Regions from separate parts of the Mesorhizobium sp. M0500 genome, predicted to be linked through region 1. Evidence: predicted binding sites of a transcription regulator. Region 1 holds the regulator's gene; each other region holds the start of a gene.
The links. The regulator PhoB, encoded in region 1, activates phosphate uptake and scavenging genes when phosphate is short. The targets are predictions, from matches to a motif close to TGTCATNNANCTGTCAT.
Positions count from the first base shown of each region.

Region 2: NKI70_RS08760 (RNA degradosome polyphosphate kinase) is a predicted target of PhoB. The motif match lies at 1,806-1,822, and genes of this name have one in related genera.
Region 3: phnF (phosphonate metabolism transcriptional regulator PhnF) is a predicted target of PhoB. The motif match lies at 2,048-2,064, and genes of this name have one in related genera.

Region 1 covers NZ_JAMYRB010000002.1:141,044-144,319, forward strand. Annotated here, with positions in the region: gene xylF (D-xylose ABC transporter substrate-binding protein) at 1-289, opposite strand, end outside; gene NKI70_RS04430 (ROK family protein) at 576-1,820, shown strand; gene phoB (phosphate regulon transcriptional regulator PhoB) at 1,830-2,519, opposite strand; gene phoU (phosphate signaling complex protein PhoU) at 2,536-3,243, opposite strand; gene pstB (phosphate ABC transporter ATP-binding protein PstB) at 3,276-3,276, opposite strand, start outside.
Region 2 covers NZ_JAMYRB010000003.1:329,103-332,378, reverse strand. Annotated here, with positions in the region: gene NKI70_RS08760 (RNA degradosome polyphosphate kinase) at 1-1,733, opposite strand, end outside; gene NKI70_RS08755 (zinc-finger domain-containing protein) at 1,883-2,128, shown strand; gene NKI70_RS08750 (FAD-dependent monooxygenase) at 2,148-3,276, shown strand, end outside.
Region 3 covers NZ_JAMYRB010000025.1:46,880-50,155, forward strand. Annotated here, with positions in the region: gene NKI70_RS28085 (carbon-phosphorus lyase complex subunit) at 1-895, opposite strand, end outside; gene phnH (phosphonate C-P lyase system protein PhnH) at 897-1,505, opposite strand; gene phnG (phosphonate C-P lyase system protein PhnG) at 1,505-1,966, opposite strand; gene phnF (phosphonate metabolism transcriptional regulator PhnF) at 2,102-2,845, shown strand; gene NKI70_RS28105 (zinc-binding alcohol dehydrogenase family protein) at 2,864-3,276, opposite strand, start outside.

The DNA.
Region 1 (3,276 bases):
CGATGGCCGAGGCGTCCTGCGCCAGGATGATCAGTGCGCTGGCGCCCTGCGAGATCAGGCTCTCGACGTCGGTGAGCTGCTTGCCGGGGTTGGACTGTGCGTCGGCGGAAATATACTTGTCGCCTGCGGCCTCAATGGCCGCCTTCATTGCGGCCTCGTCGGTCTTCCAGCGCTCTTCCTGGAAGTTCGACCAGGAAACGCCGATGACCTTGTCTTTAGCCTGCGCCACCGACGCCAGCGCCAGCGTCATGGCGACACCCGCCAGAATGGCGGTCGTGAATTTCTTCATCATATCCTCCCTGCGCCGCGTACGGCGTGACCAATTGGCTCAAAGACCAGCTTAGAAGCTCTAATTTTTTCGAGCCTCGAAAAAATACTGGCCCGATCTCCGGCTGCTGTCAACATCGATTCTGATGGATTTTGATGACTCTGCGAGTTTTTTCGAGCGTCGGAATAAACGATGACAGCGCCACCTGCATCTGACACTATTTGCCTGCGTCCGACACTATTTGTCGGACATTACCGACGGCTTCCGGTTCATGAGCGGCCGCGGCAACCGGGAGGAAAGCAAAACAATGTCGGTCGGAATCCGCCATGACGATTTGCGCCGGCGCAACCGGGCGATGGTGATCTCGGCGGTGCGCCGGGCCGGCCAGCCATCGCGTACTGAGATCGCAGCTACTACCGGCCTCAGTCATTCGACCATATCGGCGATCTCTTCCGACCTGATACGGGAAGGCATCCTCGCCGAGAGCAAGGCAAGTGAGCCCGTTTCGTTGAAACGCGGTCGTCCGCAGGTCGGCCTCGCCCTCAACCCGGAAGCGGCGGCGGTGCTGACCGTGGTGTTGTCGCTGAATTTCCTGTCGGCCGCCATTATCGACTATACGGGACAGGTGGTCGCCGAGGAACAGCGCCGGCTGGACACGCTGACCATGCCGCGCGACGAGCTGATCCGTGAATGCATGGCCATCGTCCGGCGCCGGCTGCAGGATCCAGACCTTGACGTCCGCAGTGTCGCCCGCATCGCCCTGGCGATTCAGGGCATTACCGACTCCCCTGCACGCGCCATGCTGTGGTCGCCGATCACGCCGCAGACCGACATCGCCTTTGCCGACATGCTGGAGGACGAATTCGGCATCCCGGCAACGGTGGAGAACGACTGCAACATGATGGCGGTGGCTTTGCGCTGGCGCAATCCGGATCGCTATCGCGACGACTTCATCGCCATCCTGCTTTCGCATGGCATCGGCATGGGGCTGGTGCTGAAGGGCGAACTGTTCACCGGGACGCATTCCTCGGGTGGCGAATTTGGCCACATGATCCATCGTCCGGGCGGCGCGCTCTGCCGTTGCGGGCGGCGCGGCTGCATCGAGGCCTATGCCGGCAACTACGCCATCTGGCGCAACGCCAGGCAGATGAGCGAAGAAAGCGAACCGATCGCCGACGTCAGCGACGCCGACATGCGAGCACTGGCGGCCCGGGCGCGCGAGAAAGATGGGCCGGAACGCGAGGCCTACCGCAAGGCCGGCGAAGCGCTGGGTTTCGGTCTCGGCTCGCTGTTCGCGCTGATCGATCCGGCACCGGTCGCGATGGTCGGCGCCAGTGCCGCCGCCTTCGATCTGATCGAGCCGGCCATGCGGAAGGCAATCGCCCAGACCGCCGGCGGCCAGCATTCAGGCTCGATCTCCTTCGATACAGAGCCGAACGAATTGCCGCTGATCCGCGAAGGCTGCGCGATGCGGGCGTTAAGCTTCGTCGACCAGGAGATTTTCGCGCCGGGCGCGCAAATGAGGCCCAGCGTCAGAAAGAACGTAGCCTGACCAGGCGGGTCAATCTTCCCTGATCGCATAGCCGGCACCGCGGATGGTGCGGATGACATCCGGCATCCGGCCGTTGTTGACGGCTTTGCGCAGCCGCCCGACATGCACGTCGACGGTGCGTTCGTCGATGTAGATTGTCTCGCCCCAGACATTATCGAGTAACTGGCTGCGCGAGAAGACACGGCCCGGATGCCGCATCATGAACTCGAGCAGCCGGAATTCGGTCGGCCCGAGCCTGATTTCGCTCTTCTTGCGATAGACCCTGTGCGATTCGCGATCGAGCACGATGTCGCCTACCTTCAGCACGCTGGACAGCACTTCCGGCTTGGCGCGCCGCAGCAGCGCCTTGACCCTGGCCATGAATTCCGGTGTCGAAAACGGTTTGACCAGATAGTCGTCGGCGCCGGTCGAAAGACCGCGCACCCGGTCGCTCTCCTCGCCGCGCGCGGTCAGCATGATGATCGGCAGCCGCTCGGTTTCGGGGCGCACCCGCAACCGACGACAGAGCTCGATGCCGGAAACCGCTGGTATCATCCAGTCGAGCACCAAAAGGTCGGGCACATTCTCCTGCAAACGGATCTCGGCTTCGTCGCCGCGTGTCACCACCTCGACCTGGTAGCCTTCGGATTCGAGATTGTAGCGGAGCAGCACACCCAACGGCTCCTCGTCCTCCACCACCATTATGCGTGGTGCGATCATCGGCTGGGCACCCCCATCATGTCACCGGTGCGGACATTGTCGTTTCGTCCTGCTTCGGACGATTGACCGGCAATTGCTCGCCGGTCAGCACATAATACGCATTTTCGGCGATGTTGGTGACATGGTCGCCGATCCGCTCCAGATTCTTGGCGCAGAACAGCAGGTGCGTGCAAGCGGTGATGTTGCGCGGATCTTCCATCATGTAGGTCAAGAGCTCGCGGAACACGGACGTGTATTTGACGTCGATGCGCTCGTCGGCGGCACGCAGCTTGGCCAACGCGGCCGCATCGCCTGCAGCATATTCCTCGATGACACCCTGCACCTGGATGAGAACCAGCTGCGCCATCGCGTCGATGGAATGCGACAGGTCCCGCGGCGTGGCGCTGAGGCCGACCGCACTCACGCGCTTGGCGATATTCTTGGCAAGATCGCCGATGCGTTCGAGGTCGCCCGCCATGCGGATCGCTCCGACCACATGGCGAAGATCGTGGGCCATCGGCTGGCGTTTGGCGATCAGGGTTATGGCGCGGTCGTCCAGTTCGCGTTGACGCGCATCCATGATGGCGTCGTCGGAAACGACGCGTTGCGCCAGCACGTTGTCGGAATTCAACAGGGCCTTGGTCGCCCCGCCGACCATCGAACCGGCGAGGTCGGCCATGTCGCGGATCAGCTTGCTGATCTGCTCGAGATCCTCGTCGAAAGAAGCGACTGTGTGTTCGCCCATGGTCCTGTCCTCATATGCATGATCGGAACGGCT
Region 2 (3,276 bases), on a different contig from region 1:
CGCACGACGAGATCGATCTCGACGCCGGCGCGGCTGGCATCATAGAGCGCGTCAATGACGATCGGGTCGACCAGCGCATTCATCTTCATCCAGATGCGGGCGGGCCTGCCCTCCAGCGCGTGACTGATCTCGTCCGAAATGTGCTTGAGGATGCGGTCGCGCAGCGTGAACGGCGATATGGCCAGCCGCATCTGCTCGGCCGGCTCGGCATAGCCGGTGATGAAGTTGAACAGCTGGGCGACATCGCGCGCGATCGTCGGGGCGGTGGTGAAGAAGGACAGGTCGGTGTAGATGCGCGCGGTGACCGGGTGGTAGTTGCCGGTGCCGAGATGCACGTAATTGCGCAGCCTGCCATCCTCGCGCCGCACCACCAGCGACATTTTCGAATGGGTCTTCAGTTCGAGGAAGCCGAAGACGACCTGGACGCCGGCTCGCTCGAGGTCGCGCGCCCAGCGGATGTTGGCTTCTTCGTCGAAACGCGCCTTGAGCTCGACCAGCGCGGTCACCGACTTGCCGGCCTCGGCGGCGTCGACCAAAGCGCGCACGATCGGGCTGTCGTTGGAGGTGCGATAGAGCGTCTGCTTGATCGCCACCACTTCCGGATCGGCCATCGCCTGGCGCAGGAACTGCACCACGACGTCGAAGGATTCGTAGGGGTGGTGGACGATGATGTCCTTCTCGCGGATGGCGGCAAAGCAATCGCCGCCATGCTCGCGGATGCGCTCGGGAAAGCGCGGATTGTAGGGGGTGAATTTCAGATCGTCGCGGGCGACGGCGACGATCTCCGAGATCTGGCTGAGCGCCAGCGGACCGGTGAGCACGCTGATGCGGCTCGCCGAAACGCCAAGCTCGCCGGCGACGAAGTCGCGCAGTTCGGGCGGCATCAGCCGGTCGAATTCGATCCGGATAACCGAGCCGCGGCGCCGCCGCTTCAGCGCCGTCTCGAACAGGCGCACCAGATCCTCGGATTCTTCCTCGACCTCGATATCGCTGTCGCGGATGATGCGGAACGTGCCGGAACCCTTGACCTCGTAGCCCGGGAACAGCTTGCCGATATAAAGACCGACCGCCTCCTCGAGCGGGATGAAGCGGACATGGCGCTTGCGATCCGGCAAGCGGATGAAGCGCCTCAGCGCCACCGGCAGGCGCAAAAGCGCGCTCATTTCCTCGCCGTTCTTACGGTGGCGCAATTGCAACGCCATCGAGAAACCGAGATTGGGAATGAACGGGAACGGATGCGCCGGGTCGATCGACAGCGGCGTCAGCACCGGAAATACCTGCTCCTGGAAATGGTCCTCGAGCCAGATCTTCTCGTCCTTGCTCAGCGCATCGCGGGTGATGCTCTCGATGCCTTCCTTGTCGAGCAGCAGCATCAGCGCCGAAAGGCTTTTCTGCTGGTCCTCCTGCAGGCGCTCGACCTCGCGCAGCAATTGTTCAAGCTGCTGCTCGGGCGTGCGTCCGTCCGGGCTCTTCAGCACGATGCCCTCGCGCACCTGGCCGGCAAGACCGGCGACGCGGACCATGAAGAACTCGTCGAGGTTGGCGGCCGATATCGACAGGAAGCGAACACGCTCGAGCAGCGGATGGTTGGCGTTCAGCGACTCTTCGAGCACGCGCCGGTTGAATTGCAGCCAGGAAAACTCCCGGTTGACGAAGCGGTCGGGATTGCCGCCTTCGCGGCTCGCCGCCTCGACGGTGATGAATTCGTTCTGCACCGGCTTCAGTTCGTTCATGGTTTCCGCTCTTCCCACACCGTTCGACGACCATAGCCTTAACCGGCTTAACTTATCCTCTGACAGGCTTTTGCGACAGTTTCATTTCATCGATCTTGCAAAGAGACGGGTTATGATCCAGATGCAATCGACAAGATCAGGAGACGACGATGGCAGGCGGTTCCATTCCCCATTTCCAGAACGATGCGGGCTATCCGGCAATCGACATCGGCGTCAAGGAATTCATGTGCACCGGCGCCAATCCGCCTTTCGACCACCCGCATGTATTTCTCGACATGGGCGACGACAATGAAAAGGTCTGCCCGTATTGCTCGACGCTCTATCGCTATTCGCCGAAGCTGAAGGCATTGGAAACGGTGCCGCCGGGCTGCCTTTATATCGACCAGGCCGCCTGATTCTTCCGCGACAAACCTGATGCAGGAAACGCAGTCCCGGCAGGTGGTCATCGCCGGGGCGGGCGTCGCCGGGCTGACCGCGGCACTGGCCTTCGCCGAGCGCGGCTATCGGATAAAGCTGTTCGAACAGGCGCAGCACCTCGAGGCTGCCGGCGCCGGTATCCAGCTCTCACCCAATGCGACGCGCATCCTACGGCAGCTCGGCGTACTCGATCGGCTGCTGGCGACGGCGGTGCGGCCGGAGGCGGTCGTGCTCAAGGATGCCGCCACGCTGCGCAAGCTGGCGCGCGTACCGCTTGGCCAAGCGGCCGAAACGCGCTGGGGAGCACCCTATCTCGTCGCCCACCGCGCCGATCTGCAAGCCGCGCTGATGGAGCGAGCAGCCGAGCGGCCTGAGATCGAGCTTGTCACCGGTGCCCGCGTCGCCAGTGCCGCCACCGGACCGCATGGCATCACGGCGACGATCGAGAGCGCCGGCACGACCGTCGAAACCGCGGCATTCTTGCTGATCGGCGCCGATGGCGTCTGGTCGTCGGTGCGAGAAACGCTTACCCGCAAGAAGGCCGACTTTGTCAGAAGCCGCTTCTCGGGCGAGCTTGCCTGGCGCGCCACGGTGGCCGCGGGCAGCCTCGCCGGACAAACCTTTGCAGCGATCGGTGCGCCCGATTGCGTTACTGCATTCCTCTATCCCGGCTTCCATATGGTCGCCTATCCGGTCAGCCGTGGCACTGCCTTCAACCTCGCCGCCTTCACTGGGGGCGAGCGCATCGCCGAGGGCTGGTCGGGGCATGCCAACCCCGCCAGCCTCGCCAGCGCCATGCGCGGTACCGCGCCGGCGCTGGTTCGCCTGGCGAACGAGGCGGCGCCGTGGACGGCATGGCCGATCCACATTGTCGAGCAGCGGCGGTGGACGACGCCGCAAGGCATCGCGCTGATCGGCGATGCGGCGCACGCGATGACGCCGTTTGCCGCACAGGGCGCGGCGATGGCGATCGAGGACGCGGCGACGCTTGCCGGCTTCGTTGCGGCCTCCACAGCCGATCTTGAGGGGGCGCTTGCCGCCTGGGAACAGGCGCGGCGGCCGCGCGTCGCCCAGGTCGCCCGCCGCGGCGCCGTCAATCGCCTCGCCTGGCATGCGGCCGGGCCGG
Region 3 (3,276 bases), on a different contig from region 1:
AGGCGCGCAGCGCGCGGTCGCATAGTGCCATGGCCATCGCCTTGCGCTCGCTCTGGCCGAAGACGAGGCCGTAGCCGCGGGTGAATTGCGGCGGCGCCTTGGCCGAGCCCTTGAACTGGTTGACCATCTGGCATTCGGTGACGCGGATGCTGCCGAGCGGCACGGCAAAGGGCAGTTCCGGCACGTCCAGTTCCAGTTCGACCTCGCCGATGCGAACCTCGCCGACGAAGGGATGGTTGCGCGCGTAGCCGCGCTGGGTGGAATAGCCGAGCGCCAGCAGAAACCCCTCGTCGCCGCGCGACAGCGCCTGCAGGCGGATGTCACGCGCCATCGGGAATTCGAGCGGCTCACGGGTGATGTCGCCGGGGACATGATCGCCGGGCATGTCGCCGTCGGGCTCGATCAGGCCTTCGCGGGCGAGGATGGCCGAGACGCGCGGCATCGCCTCCGCCTCGCCTGCACGCTGTTCCGGCTCGGCGACATCGCCGCCGGCAGCAAGTTCGGGATCGAGCAGCCGGTGGGTGTAGTCGAAAGTCGGGCCGAGCAACTGGCCGCCGGGCAGATCCTTGTAGGTCGCCGACACCCGCCGCTCGACCAGCATCGTGCCGGTGTCGATCGCCCTGGTGTAGCCGAAACGCGGCAGCGTGGTGCGATAGGCGCGAACCAGGAAGATCGCCTCGATCATGTCGCCGCGCGCCTGGACGATCGCCAATGCCGCCAGTTCCCTGTCGTAGAGCGAACCTTCGCTCATCACCCGGTCGACGCCGAGCGCCAGCTGCTCGACGATCTGGTCTAGACGAAGTGCGGGCACCGAACGGTCGCCGCGCCGGCGGTCGGCGAGCAGTTTGTGAGCATTGCGAATGGCCGTCTCGCCACCCTTTACCGCAACATACATGCTACGCCTCCATCATCTTGATGCGCGTCGTGCGCGGCAGGCAGGCAATTGCGTCGAACGTGGCGAGGATGATATCGACGCCACGCGGAAAACGCTGGTTGTTCTGCTTCCATTGCTCGACGAAATGGCGCGGCATTTGCGCCGGCGCGATCGTCGCCGTCTTCTCGATGCCCGGGCCTTCGAGCAGCAGCGCAGCGCCGGAGATGAGATCGCCGACCTCGAGGATCAGCGTCGTGGAGCGATCGGGATAATCCTGGGTGCCTTGCGAAAACCCGTCGAGCGCCATCATCTCGGCCGGCGTGGCGATCAGCGCGAAATGCGCGTCGGCCGGGGTGTTGGCCAGCGGCGCGCCGGTATGGAAGCCAAGCCAGGATTTCACCGCCGACACCTGCAAAGCCGGGTCGAGCCAGAGCGGCGTGTCGTTGTCGCACAGCGCCAGCGCAACGGCGCCGGCGGTGGCCGACAGCGGCGCCGGTGGGTGGGCAAGGGCCGGCAAGGGCTGGACGCTGCCCGGCCGCGCCATCGCGTCCATCACGGCACGGAATACGGTCTGGGCATTGAATACCGGATCGGCGAAGCCGCCTTCAATGGATTGAGCGGCGATATCCATCAGTCTTCTCCGCGCACCATGGTGAAGAAATCGACCTTGGTCGCCGCCGTCTCGGCGCGGCGCTGTTCACGCGCCTTGGCCAGTGCCGCCTGCAATGGCGCAACGATCCTGATCTCGACCTCATTGCGGTGGGCCGGGTCCTGCCACAGCGCATCGGCGATTGCCGCCAGCCTTGCCTTCTGCTTGTCGCGGCCGAGCGCGTAGCAGTGGCCGACATGGCCGGACGCAAGCCGCACCGTGGCACGGGTGACCGTCGCCTCGCCGACATTGAAAGGGGCACCACCGCCGCCGATGCGGCCGCGTACCGTAACCAGGCCGGTTTCGGGGCCACGCAGAAGTTCCGCTTCGCAAGGCAGGCCGGCTTCGTCCCAGAGGCGGACGATGTCGTCGCCGGCCGATTGCGCCAGCGTCGCCATCACGGCCTTGCGCTCGGCCTGCTCTCGCGCTTCCCGTCCTCGCATGGCGGTGCTCCTCGTCTGCGTTCATTTTGTCTATTGATATAGACAACTATACAAATTATATCCATTATCTAGCGCGTGTCCATGACGGGCACGTGACACGGGCCAAAAGATCGGCGCAAGGAATTGGGGCGGGAGATGATCGGACAAGCCAACAGCATCGAGCGGCGCAGCGGTGTCGCGCTGTGGCGGCAGATCGCCGACCAGATCCTGCATTCGATCGCCGCCGGCGATTTTCCCGAGAATGCCGCGCTGCCGCCGGAGATCGCGTTGGCCGGACGCTATGGCGTCAACCGCCACACGGTGCGCAGCGCTATCGCAGCGCTGGTGCAGGAGGGCGTGCTCAGGGCGGAGCAAGGGCGCGGCACCTTCGTGCTGTCGCGCAAGCGGCTGTCTTATCCGATCGGCGCCCGCACCCGCTTTTCCGAGGGATTGCAAGGACAGGCGTCCGAGCGGCATATCACCTTGCTCGCGTCATCGATCGAGCCGGCCGACCGTCGTGTCGCAGAGGGCTTAGGCCTTGCGACGGGGGCCGATGTGATACGCCTGGAAACGCGCGGCGAAGCCGATGGAATGCCGGTGTCCCGCGCGGCCGGCTGGTTCGATGCCAGGCGCTTTGCCGGCATCGATGCCGCCATGGCGGAAACCGGTTCGATCACCGCATCGCTGGCACGTTTCGGCATCGACGACTATCTCAGGCAATCGACCGTGCTGTCGGCGCGCCATGCCGATGCCGCCGACCTTGCGGACCTCGAGCTGCAGCCCGGCGCCATCGTGCTGGTGACGGTCGCCGTCAACGTCACGCCCGACGGTCAGCCGATACAGTTTTCGGAGTCGCGCTTCCCGGCCGAGCGGATCGAGCTCAAATTGTCGGCGCTCTGAGATGCGGCAGCCCTGGCATCATCCGACTTGAATGACGGCCTTGATCAGGCCGGACTTCTCATGCGCCCAGCGGGCGAGGTCGTGCGGCGTCTCGCCAAGCGTGGTGCGGTGGGTGACCAGCTTTGCCAGCGGCAGCGCGCCGTTGCGAATCGAGGCGGCGACATGATCGAAATCGGCACGCAGGGCGTTGCGGCTGCCGATCAGCATCATCTCGCGCTTGTGGAATTCGGGATCGGAAAAGGCGATGTCGTCCTTGACGACGCTGACCAGGACCAGCGCCCCGCCGTGCGCGACATGGGCGAAGGCCGACTGCACCGACCGGGTGTTGCCGGTGGCATCGAAAACCACGTCGAAGCCGTCGCCGCCGGTTGCTTCCCGCACCAGGTCGGCAGCAGCGCCCCGCGAGCCGTCGAGGGTCGCGAAGCCGAGTT